Regions from separate parts of the Acetobacterium sp. UBA5834 genome, predicted to be linked through region 2. Evidence: riboswitches for the same ligand, from Rfam matches in the RefSeq annotation. Region 2 holds a riboswitch; the other holds the start of a gene.
What was found. Region 2 has a riboswitch for molybdenum cofactor ahead of B3F51_RS12225 (substrate-binding domain-containing protein). Riboswitches for the same ligand answer to the same signal wherever they lie in the genome.
Positions count from the first base shown of each region.

Region 1: it holds a riboswitch for molybdenum cofactor, as region 2 does, so the genes downstream of both, B3F51_RS02595 (complex I 24 kDa subunit family protein) here and B3F51_RS12225 (substrate-binding domain-containing protein) in region 2, are expected to answer to the same signal.

Region 1 is NZ_DJGY01000012.1:15,913-21,919, reverse strand. It holds gene B3F51_RS02610 (ABC transporter ATP-binding protein) at 1-127, opposite strand, end outside; gene B3F51_RS02605 (HAMP domain-containing sensor histidine kinase) at 469-1,779, opposite strand; gene B3F51_RS02600 (response regulator transcription factor) at 1,829-2,551, opposite strand; molybdenum cofactor riboswitch at 4,120-4,252, shown strand; gene B3F51_RS02595 (complex I 24 kDa subunit family protein) at 4,425-4,934, shown strand; gene B3F51_RS02590 ((2Fe-2S) ferredoxin domain-containing protein) at 4,931-5,296, shown strand; partial or broken gene nuoF (NADH-quinone oxidoreductase subunit NuoF) at 5,312-6,007, shown strand, end outside.
Region 2 is NZ_DJGY01000060.1:141,371-147,377, reverse strand. It holds gene B3F51_RS12240 (HD-GYP domain-containing protein) at 13-1,080, opposite strand; gene B3F51_RS12235 (ABC transporter ATP-binding protein) at 1,245-1,961, opposite strand; gene B3F51_RS12230 (ABC transporter permease) at 1,945-2,652, opposite strand; gene B3F51_RS12225 (substrate-binding domain-containing protein) at 2,710-3,567, opposite strand; molybdenum cofactor riboswitch at 3,672-3,788, opposite strand; gene B3F51_RS12220 ((2Fe-2S) ferredoxin domain-containing protein) at 4,117-4,356, shown strand; gene B3F51_RS12215 ([Fe-Fe] hydrogenase large subunit C-terminal domain-containing protein) at 4,357-6,007, shown strand, end outside.

The sequences.
Region 1 (6,007 bases), on a different contig from region 2:
TCCCCATAATAACCGTGAAGTCTCCGGCTTTGATTTCAATGTTGAGATTTTTTAAAACATGCTGCATGATGCTGCCGTTTGAATAGGTTTTACTGAGCATTTCTGCTTTTAAAATGGTGTTTGACATTTTGTTTCCTCCCAATTGACTGATTAGATTAGGTAATTGCAAAACTACCGTGAGCTTTGCGCCCAGTTTCGCACGAAACAATTTTTACACTGTACGGCGGACAGTTCTCTGAACTGTTCGCCTACACGTTACAAAATTGTTTGTGGAAACTGCACACAAAGCAACCATTGTTCAATGCTTTTTCATTTCGCAATTACCTAGACTGATTGGATCTTTATCCCAAAGATAAAAGACCATGGTCGGCTTTTGCTTTCCATGGCCTAATTATATTTCATATGTTCTTAACCGGTCTTTTGCCAACTCTTATTAAATCCTTATCTGTTTCTTAACTGAAAAGAACCTTACACCACCCTGATGCCCAGTTCCACCGTGAACCCCTCCTCATTATAGCAGCGGATTCTACCACCCATGGCGGCCATAAACTGCCTGGCCAGATAGAGGCCCAGCCCGGAACCGGGGGTATTCTGGACCGTTTCCCCGGACCCCCGAAAAAACTTTTCACATACCAGCGGACATTCATCGGGCTCCACTCCCGCCCCGTAATCTTTGATCTTTATGGTCAGGTTTTTGTCTGTTTTGTCCAGATCGAACCAGATATCGATATCGGTATTGGCATACTTATAGGAGTTGCTGAGGACATTGTCAATCACCTGACCCAGCCGTAGCGGATCACAAAAAATCAGACACTCCGCCAAGTCATTTTTAAAGCGGATTTTCCCGAAATTATCCATTTCCTTGAACATTTTAATAATCACGGTGCTGGGTTGCTCGCTGACATTGACCTTCAGCATTTCCAGTTCTTCCAGGGTGGCATGAAACAGATTACTGATCAGCGCATCAATGATATCTGCTTTGGCATCGATCACCGCAATTTTTTCAAGACTTTCGGTGAGGGTCGTTGTTGCCGTTGACCCCGGCAAATCCTCTTTTTTCACGGTTGCCAGCTTGATCTCAAGCAGCTCACAGATGGCTTTAATGGTAGCCACCGGGGTTTTAATGTCATGGGACAGTTCCGCCACCAGCTCTTTCTTGCTGATATTGGCCTGATATTCGCCCTGCCGGGCCTTTCTCAGCTCTTCCCGCATCAGATCAAAACTTTCAGTGAAAGCGCCAAAGTAATTGCCCCGGTCCATCGGCAGCCGGAACTCCAGATCGCCGTCGGCAATTTTTTTAGCAAACGCTTTCATTACCCCAAAGGGCTTAAGAATTGACGTATGTACCTTCCCCAAAAGCAAATAAACCATCAGCAGCACCAGCCCAAAGGTAAGGGTAATCAGGATCGTCAGATTTTTTTTCATGGTTGCTTCTTCACTGCCGTCAGTCAAAAAGATGATCTTTCCCAGCATTTCTTGCTGGCCATCTGCTGCAGTTTTGGTCAAATCGATGATCGTCTGATGATTCTTAATAGCGTCAAATAAGACAGCCTGATAGGTTTCTTCCGTCACCAGGGCGATCTGGTAGGCCAGTTCCCCCTTCGTACCGGATTTTTTTGTATCGCCAGCGTTCCAGTCCTGCTCAATGGTTTTAGTGACCTGGTTAATCTCGGTAATATCCACTTGATTGATCTGGCTGGTATTGATGGTGGTGATTGCGACTAGATAAGCGCCAACTATTATCACCGTAAACAGAATCACCATATTTCTTATTTTCATACATTTCCTCGACTGAACATTCTCTTTTATGTAAAAAGCGCAACCAGTGCTATTGGTTTTCCTGAGTCTCGAACATATATCCGATCCCCCAGATAGTTTTAATCAACTGCGGCTGGTTGGGATTTTCTTCAATTTTCTCGCGAATTTTGCGGATATGGACATTCAGGGTACCGTCACTGAAAAATGCATCCCCCCAAATTTTGGCAAACAACTCATCTTTGGCGATCACCCGGTTTTTATTTTCATAAAGGTATAAAAACAGCTTGAATTCTTTGGTTTTGAAACCCACATCTTTTTCATTGCGATAAACCTTCATGGCATCTTTATCAATTCTCAGGTTGCCGCAACGATCCGGCCCGTCTAATTGCGTGCTGACCTCATCACTGCTCCCCGTTTTTAGTACCGCCTCATCATAACGTTTGATGATGACCTTCACCTTGGCCAGCAAGACGCTGAGCGAATAGGGTTTCTTAATGTAATCATCACCACCGATATTCAGGGCAATCAGGACGTCATCATCACTCTGTCGGGCACTAATAAAGAGAATCGGCACATCAGTATTTTTCCGGAGTGCTTTGCACAATTCAAAGCCGCTGTCATTTCCCAGATTAATATCCAGCAAAATCAGTTTAACCTGATTGTTTTCCATGAACAAGACGCACTCCTCAAAATTGGTCACAACGGCGCAGGTCAGGCCAAACATTTCAAAATATTCACAGGTTGCTTTCGCCAGCTCCACTTCATCATCGACAATTAAACAATCCCAGTTCACACATACTCCCATCCTCTCGACTGAGTCGAGAAAGTCATTCGCTTTGATTATCCGATCATTCTAAATAAATCATACCATTGTTCCGTTATAATTGCATCCCTATCAGCTTTCTTTAGAATTGAATTCTGCTAATGAAACACCGCTTTTTTCCAAAAAATTTTTTTGAACGGCATTACTCCATATTGTTAAATGCATTTAAAATTATTCTCTGAATCTTTCTAATCTGAATAAACACGATATTTAACAATTTGATTTTTACGATTATTCAGGGAAATCTTATTCCCAGTACGTGTGATTTCATTCAAAAATACCCGAATTTTTATGTATTTTTCGACTTTACTTAAAGTTTCTTAAGTTATATTGCTTAAAAAGCGACATAATATCAGGGTATTTGTTGAAACTTTCCGCATTTATTGGAGGCAGTGATTACTAAATTTTACACCATCATTCATAATTATGATTACCTATCGAGAATTTTTTTATCTCCAACAATAATTTGTTTGTTAATTGTCAGACAAAAGAAACTTAACAAAATATCAAAATTTAAATATTGTTAATTATTTATTTAACGATGTTATCGTTCGCCTTTTTAACTTTTGAATTATAAACTCGATGTCCGTAACTGTCAAATTTTTTATCAGAAATAACATCGCCGTCACCCCAAAACCATTGAAATTTTACCCCATCAGGATTTTTTTGTACTTTGGCTTAAAATTAACAATCTCACAGCAACAAAATGACAATAACATTTCATTCAAAGTAATACAATATAAAACGTAACTATAAATAACTATATCGAATGTAGCATGAATTTGCAATTAAAATTAAAGCACTTTTTTTGTCAAATGTTTAACAAGGAATTATTTGGATTACTTAAATTCATCGATAACGATATTTTTCGCCAAAATATTGTTTGTTATGTAACAAACAGCTTTTTATTTCCTGATCATTATCCGACAAATGGCTTTAAAATACTATTTCAACCTTTAATAATTATGGGTGTCGCTCTCTTTTCTCAGGTGAAATCTATTCCGACTATTTAATTTAATTTTCGACCATCTTGTTTTGTGTCCGTTCGTCATCCTCCACTTTGAAGAATTTGGGATTCAAAAATGGGAAGTTTAAAAAATTTTATTAGTCCGTGTAAAAAAATTAAATTATCATTTGCAGTTCTTCGAAATCTGGAAAAATTTTCCTCTAAATTCTGGAATTCTAAAATTAGGAAAAAAAACGAGTAAAATAACTCATTGCACTTTATTTCATTAATATCGATTTTAAAGCTTTTCTGTTTTCGTGTCTATAGCTCTTGTAAGCGCCTCGCCGATTTGAGATTCTAGCTGATCACGAAAATCACCAATCTCCAAAAATGATCGTACTCAATCTTATTTTGGCATATTTTTATTTAAAAACCCATATTTACGACCATTTTTTGAGCAATTCTAAAATCTTTCTGACGCAAAAAAGTCCTCGTATTATTTTCTTATTTTCGTACATATTATATTTTTACGATATTTTCCGTGTTATTCTTTGCTAGACAAAGAATATGTACCCATGTATAATGTGACCAAATATTGAATTTACTCCAAATCAATGGAGTCTAAGGGTTTGCGTTGTTTTGCGATCTATGAACCATTGATCCGTAGGGTATTACTGGAAACGGTAATGCCTCCCATTGTGGAAAGGAGAAACTATAAAATAAAAGGGCAAAATATTTGTATTCTGTAACTCCTAATATTTGTATTTTGCTGTTTTATTTGGATTGCCCGGCATGCAATCCTTTACATTAGTTTTAAACTCTAATCTCCACAGATTAGAGTTTATTTTTTTGAATTTTTATAATTCATTAAACAAAAAACTTTAAGGAGGCGGTTTTATGAACGCAAATGCACGTGGTTGCATGGAAAAAGATGAACGAACTCATTTAGTTACCGACATCGTTGCCAAGCACAAGAATTCAAAGGGAGCACTAATCCCGATCTTACATGAGGTCCAGGAACTATATGGCTATTTACCAGTAGAAGCCCAGGAAACCATTGCCAAAGAAATGAATGTCCCTATTTCAGAGGTGTTTGGGGTAATTTCATTTTACTCATTCTTTTCTTTGAATCCAAAGGGCAAGCACAAGATTTCCATCTGTATGGGAACAGCCTGTTACGTCAAAGGCTCTGGCCCGATTTTGGACAAGTTAAAAGAAACTCTGGCAATTGGGGTCGGTGAAACAACCGAGGATGGTGAATTTACCCTTGAAGACTGTCGCTGTTTGGGTGCCTGTGGCTTGGCGCCAGTTTTGACCATTAATGGAAAAGTTTTTGGTCGTCTGACTAAAGACGATATTCCCGAAATTATTGAAGGCTGTAAAACTGAAGGAGGAAGTGTCCTATGAAAACCATTGCCGAACTAGAGGCCATCAGAGAAAAAACGTTAAAAGAAGTGGGCATGCGTACTGACAACGATTCGATCCGAGTGGTTGTGGGTATGGCGACCTGTGGGATTGCCGCTGGCGCGCGTCCAGTCATGCAAGCTTTTCTAACCGAAACCCAAAAGCGAGATATTCATAATGTGACCGTCACTGCTACCGGTTGTATCGGTGTTTGCAGTTTAGAACCGATCGTTGATATCATCGATAAAGAAGGTCATAAGGTTACCTACGTAAATATGACACCAGAAAAGGTTGCCAAAGTTGTTTTGGAGCATCTGGCCAATGGCAAGGTTTGCTCGGAATACACCCTAAAAGAAAATCAATAATATAAATTTTACGAGGAGGAAAACTACATGCAATTGTTTCGTTCCCATGTTTTAGTTTGTGGTGGTACAGGTTGTACCTCTTCAAATTCTGAAGCAATAATGACTGAATTAAATGAAAAGCTGGTTAAAAATCAACTTGATGCTGAAGTGAAGGTTGTTCAAACCGGCTGCTTTGGGCTGTGTGAAGAAGGCCCAATTATGGTTATTTACCCGGAAGGTACGATGTACTGCCGGGTGGATGTGAAAGATGTCCCTGAAATCGTCGAAGAACATCTTTTAAAAGGCCGTCTGGTGACCCGCTTGCTGGAAGCCAGCAGCCAGGTTCAGGAAGACGAACAAGATATTGAAAAATCCAGTTTCTTCAAAAAACAATTACGGGTTGCCCTGAGAAATTGCGGCCGGATTAATCCTGAAGAAATTGATGAATACATTGCCTTTGATGGTTATAAGGCGTTGACCAAAGCCCTGACTGAAATGTCTCCTGGCGAGGTTATCCAGACCATCAAAGATTCTGGTCTGCGAGGCCGCGGCGGCGGCGGATTCCCCACCGGTACTAAATGGGATTTTGCAGCCCAGCAGATTAACGATGAAAAATACGTCTGCTGTAACGCCGATGAAGGCGATCCCGGGGCTTTTATGGATCGAAGTGTTTTAGAGGGCGATCCCCACTCAGTTATTGAAGCGATGACCATTGCTGGCTACGCCATCGGT
Region 2 (6,007 bases):
GTTTGGGTACAGCTATAGAATGCTGGTAATGGTAATATTCAGGAAGGCCCGGTTACTGAGATCGAGTTCGAAAGGGGTCACATCTTCGCCGTCTTTCTTAAAGATCCGAACCTTGGGTCGCATCGAAAAGTTCTCATAATTCTCAATGATAATTCCAGTCAACCGGTTACTCAGTTCCACACAGGTGCCAATGGGATAGGGGGCAATCTTGCGGATAAAGACATCAACCAGATCCGGATCGAAAAGGGTATGGGAGGCACCCATAATGTATTCGATGACTTCCGAGGGAATGATGGCCTTACGGTAGGGGCGGTCGGAGGTCATGGCATCATAGACATCGGCAATGGCGATGATCCTTCCAAAGAGCGAAATTTTCTCTTCTTTTAAGTCATTGGGATAGCCACCGCCACCGAATTTTTCATGGTGGTCGAGAATCCCGATTCGGGCGGACAAATTGATATTTGATACTTTTTTGATATAATCATAACCCAGGGTGGAATGGTTTTGCATTTCACAGGATTCGTCATCAGAAAGTACCCCGGCTTTACAGAGAATATCTTTCTTGACAAAAACCTTGCCGATATCGTGCAGAATTGCACCGATACCCAGATCGCATAATTGTTCCCGGCGTAAGCCCAGGGCGGTTCCCAGAACGATGGAAAGGACAGCGACATTCACTGAATGGAAATAAGTATAGTCATCAAAAACCTTCAAATCCACCATGTTGATAACCATGTGGCTGTTTTGAAGAATCTCATCAACAATGGACTCAATCTGCTTTTGCATATCATTAAAGGTATTCTTTTTCAAAGAACCTTTACTTTCGGTGGTAATAAAGACGTCTTTTACACATTTTACGGTTTCAGCGCGAACCCGGTCATTGATGATATTGATGATTTGAATGTCTTTGGTCAGATCGTCTTCAACATAGATGCCATTATAATTCAGTTTTTTTATTCGTTCGATATAATCTTCAGTCAGAACCGTATCTTTGGCAAGTATCAGCTCACCCCGTTCACCCCAAAGATTATTTCCTAACATCATTCCTTCACGCAGGCAAAATGTTGGTACATATCTCATGGCTTTCCTCCCAATATAATGACCTGTTATAAAGTCAGGACTAAGTAATAATTATACCTATAAGATCCCTGTTTTTGCAATCAAAATTTCACGTCAGCTCAGATAAAAAACAGGAATAAAAAGAAATTTAAGTTTAATATGCCTTTAGTTATGAAAATAAAACCTTAAAATCGATTGAATGAGATAAATTCATCGATGGTTGGGTGGGTGGAAGCCATGATTTTTTCCGGGGTGTCGGAAAACAGACAGGCGCCCTGATCGAGAAAAGTCAAATGGGTACAGATCCGGAAGGCCTGGCTGAGATTATGGGTGATGATGATAATGGTCAGGCCCTGGTCTCGATTTCGTTTTTTAAGGGCGGCTTCAATGAGCTGGATGCTTTTGGGATCGATATTGGCAGTCGGTTCGTCTAAAAAAAGTACCTGCGGTGAAAAAGACAGGGCCCGGGCCAATGCGGTTTTTTGGGATTCGCCACCGGAAAGGCGGCGGGCATTCTGATTTTTGATTTCACTGATATCAAATTCTTCCAGCAATTGCGACACGGTCTGATGGAGCCGGTCTTTTTCATAGTTGCGGATTTTTAACGGGTAGGCAATATTTTCATAGACGGATCGCGAAAAAAGCGTAGGGGTATGGGTGGAGTAGGTCATTTGGGAAAAAATATCCTGACATAAGGGATGATCATTATAGCGCACCGTACCAGAGGAGGGGGTGATCAGGCCAGCCATTATTTTCATCAGGGTCGTTTTTCCGGAACCGTTGGGGCCAATAATACCATGAATTTGGCCGGACTCAAAAAACAGCTCACCATATTGGCCATCCAGATGAAGCACTTTTTTTTGTTTATAGGTCTTAACAATATGGCTAGTCTTGATATTCATTCTGATCTCCCATGATAAAGTGATATAAAACAGAATTGGTGATAAACGAGATGGTCATCAGAATCAGACCCATGGCAATGGAAACACTGTATTGGCCCATGTTGTTATTCATGGCGATAAAGGTGGTCATCACCCGGGTGAAGCCCCGGATATTGCCGCCAACAATCATAACGGCACCAACTTCCGAAATGGCCCGACCAAAACCGGTTACCAGGGCAATCATAATGACCCCTTTTAGCTCCAGAACCAGCAATATCAGGATATTAAGTCCCTGGGCTCCCAATGTTTTACCGGTTTGCACCACCTCGTAGCCGCTGGTGCTGGCATGGTTAAAGACGATGCCCATAATAACCGGCGTCACCAGAATGGTTTGGGCAATGATCATGGCGGTAGGGGTGTACATCAGCTGAAACTGGCCGAAGGGTCCCGAACGGGCCAAAAAGAGGGCGGTAAACAAACCGATGATAACCGGTGGAAACGACATAAAGGTATACAGCAACCGGGATACCACTTTTTTGCCTCGAAAATTATTGATTCCCAGAATGATGCCAAGGGGCACCCCAATCAAGGTTCCGTAAAGGGTCGATGAAAAAGAGACGAAAAGCGATAAGAGAACAATTTGAATGATTTCAGGGTCAAAGGAAAAAATCAGCCGAAAGGCTTCAACAAAACCATTGAGTATGTAGTCCATTGATTTCTCCATAATGAGATCCTGGAAGATGACATCTCCCAGGATCTCAATTGATTGTTATTTTTTAACAGCGTCCGGAACAAATAGTTGATCGCCATTGACTTTATAGGATGCGATCAGTTCCTGAGTTTCAGGAGATACGATCCAATCCACAAACGCCTGGGCACCTTCGGCATTGATCTGGTCATTAATACTTGGCGAGACGGCAATAACCCCATATGGGTTATTAAGCATTTCATCACCTTCGCAGACGATTTCCAGATTAGCCATGGTGTCTTTCATGTTGGCGTAAGTGGCCCGGTCTGCCAGAGTGTAGCCCAGTTTTTCATTGGTGACGGTCAGGGTTTCGCCCATCCCGGTGCCGGTTTTTATGTACCAGTCACCAGCTGGAGTAATATTGGCAGCTTTCCAGATTTCCAGTTCTTTGGTATTGGTGCCGGATTTATCATCCCGGGAGACAAAGGTTGCGGGCACGGCGGCAATGGCGGTAAAGGCTTTAACTGCATTATCAGCAGCTGTCGTTTTGACCTTGGCCGGGTCTTCTTTTGGTCCCAGCACCACAAAGTCATTATGCATAACGGCAAAACGTTCAACCCCATAACCGTCTTTGATAAATTGTTCCTCCTGGGTGATGGCATGTACTAAAAGGACATCAGCCTCACCAGCTTTCCCCATTTCCATGGCTTTACCGGTGCCCACGGCGACAACCTTGACGGCAATTCCGGTTTGGGCCTCAAAATCGGGCAGAATTTCTTCCAGCAAACCGCTGTCCTGGGTGCTGGTGGTGGTGGCCAGAATGATTTCTCCATTGGAGCCGGGCTCTAAGTCTTTTTTTGCCGGAGTACAGCCCAGCGTACTGAGGGCAATGGTGCAAACAAACAAAACAATAACCAATAGTGACAATTTCTTTTTCATTTTTTTCCTCCTAAAATATTTTATCAAAAGAGCAGATACTCTAAAGACGACAATAAAGAGAAGTGAATCCAAAAAAAATAATCGATTGCTCAAAAAACAATCGAAAATTCTGCGTTAACCATCCTCTACACACTGGAAAGCATCGTCATTTCTAACGAGACTCTAACGATTGATAAACCATAGAAAACCGTAGGTTCATCAATTCGGATTGTTTGTTTTCACTATGAAACCGTATTTAATTGATTTTATTATATCAAATCAGATAGTTTGAGTCAAGCCTGCAGTGGAATTGTGTCTTTGCGTTAGTAAATACCCAGGAACCGATCATTTATTCACAGCAACGGGAATGACCCTTAAAAAAAGCGCACAAAAGTGCTGCGTGTAGCGAAAAATTGATCAAAAACTGTACGTTTTTTTATCCTTATTTTGATCTCATTTTGTAAAATGTCTTTTACCATGACATTTTTGCCCAGCCGTTGACAGACAAAAAATCTGATGATACCATGAATCAATCAGATTGAGCTAGAAATTTTGATAAAGGAAAATGTGATGAAGACAATAAGAGTATGTGTTGGCAGTGCCTGTCATGTAAATGGATCGTATAAGGTGGTGAAAGCGATGAACCAGATCATTGATCAGCGGGGGCTGGGGGATGAGGTTGAACTGGTGGGATCGTTTTGTATGGGAAAATGCACCGAGGGTGTGGCTGTGGAATGTGATGAGATCATCTATGCTGTGTCTGTTGACAATGTGGAAGAAGTCTTCGAGAAAATTATGGGGGGAAAATAATTGAGTATTATCAATTTTTCAAAAAATAAATGCCGTAATTGTTATAAATGTATTCGCAAGTGCCCGGTAAAAGCCATCAAGCTTAAGGACAAACATGCCCAGATTATTCAGTCGATGTGTATTGGCTGTGGGGTCTGTATTGCTACCTGTCCCCATAACGCCAAGGAAATTCATAGTGATGTCGATACCATCAAGCAATGGCTAAAAACCGAGCAGGTGGTACTAAGTCTGTCGGCGGTATTTCCGACGGCTTATTATCTGGATCATCCCCGCCAGTATCTGGGAATTCTTCGGGAGCTGGGCTTCACGATTATCGAGGAGACCTCGATTGGCGCTGAGGTGGTGGCTAAAGCCTATGCCGATGAGTATCGCAGTGATAAGAAATTTATTATTTCGTCATCCTGTGCGGCGATCAAAAACCTTATTGAGATTTACTATCCTCAGTATCTCTCATCGCTGAGTCGTCAAGTCTCGCCGATGATTGCCCATGGCAAGATTCTTCGTGAAAAATACCCCAATGCCAAAATTGTCTATGCTGGCTCCTGCCTGGCTAAGAAAATGGAGGTACACGACAAGGATGTCCGGGGCATCATTGATGGGGTTTTAACCTTTGATGAAATTGACAGCTGGATTAAAAAAGAAAACATCATCCCCAATAAAATGCCGATGGAAGAATTTAATGCCATTGGTACCAACACCGGACGGCTTTATCCGATTACTGGCGGATTGGCTAAAAACAGTGTCGAAAACCTTGATGGCAGCCGGAAAATTTTGCGTATTGATGGAGTCAAGGACTGTATGGAGTTTCTCGATGAGATTCACCAGCTGGATAAAAAATACTGGATCGAAATGAACGCCTGTGAGGAGGGCTGTGTCAATGGCCCGGGTAATATTCACAGTCCGCTGTCTAAATATGAAAAGGTGGAGATGCTGCAGACCTATATTGATTTAAACAGTAAAAAGGAACCCTCCACCGATATTCCAGCGGTTGATACCAGGCGTTCATTTCATAAACGGCCCGTTCATCATCTGGGCGAGGTACCGACCGAAGAGCTGGAAAAAATCCTCAACCAGATGTCCAAATTTACGGAACGGGACGAACTGAATTGCGGAACCTGTGGTTATGAAACCTGTCGGGATAAGGCCCGGGCGGTTTATTGGAATATGGCGGAATTGGATATGTGTCTGCCACTGATCACCAGTAAGACCGAAGCCATTTCGAATTTGATTATCACCACCACCCCCAACGCCATTGCGGTGCTGGATAAAAAATTTCGGATTATCGAGTTCAATGCTGCGGCGGAACGCCTCTTTAATATGAAAAAGGAAGATGTGATGCGTTACAATTTTGTCGACGCTCTGGATTACAATCCCTTTAGAAAACTCAATCATGACCGGGGCAATACCTATACCGGCAAAGGTCACTACGAAAGAGAAAACCGCACCTTTATGGAAATCTTGACCTATATTCCCGAGCAGGAGCTGTATATGGGAATATTTATTGACATCACCCGCCAGGAAAAGCAGGAGCAGGACATGCAAAAAATTCAGGAAGAAACCCTGAAAATGGCCCAACGGGTTATCGACAAACAAATGCGGGTTGCCCACGAAATTGCTGGCTTACTGGGTGAAACCACGGCTGAAACCAAGG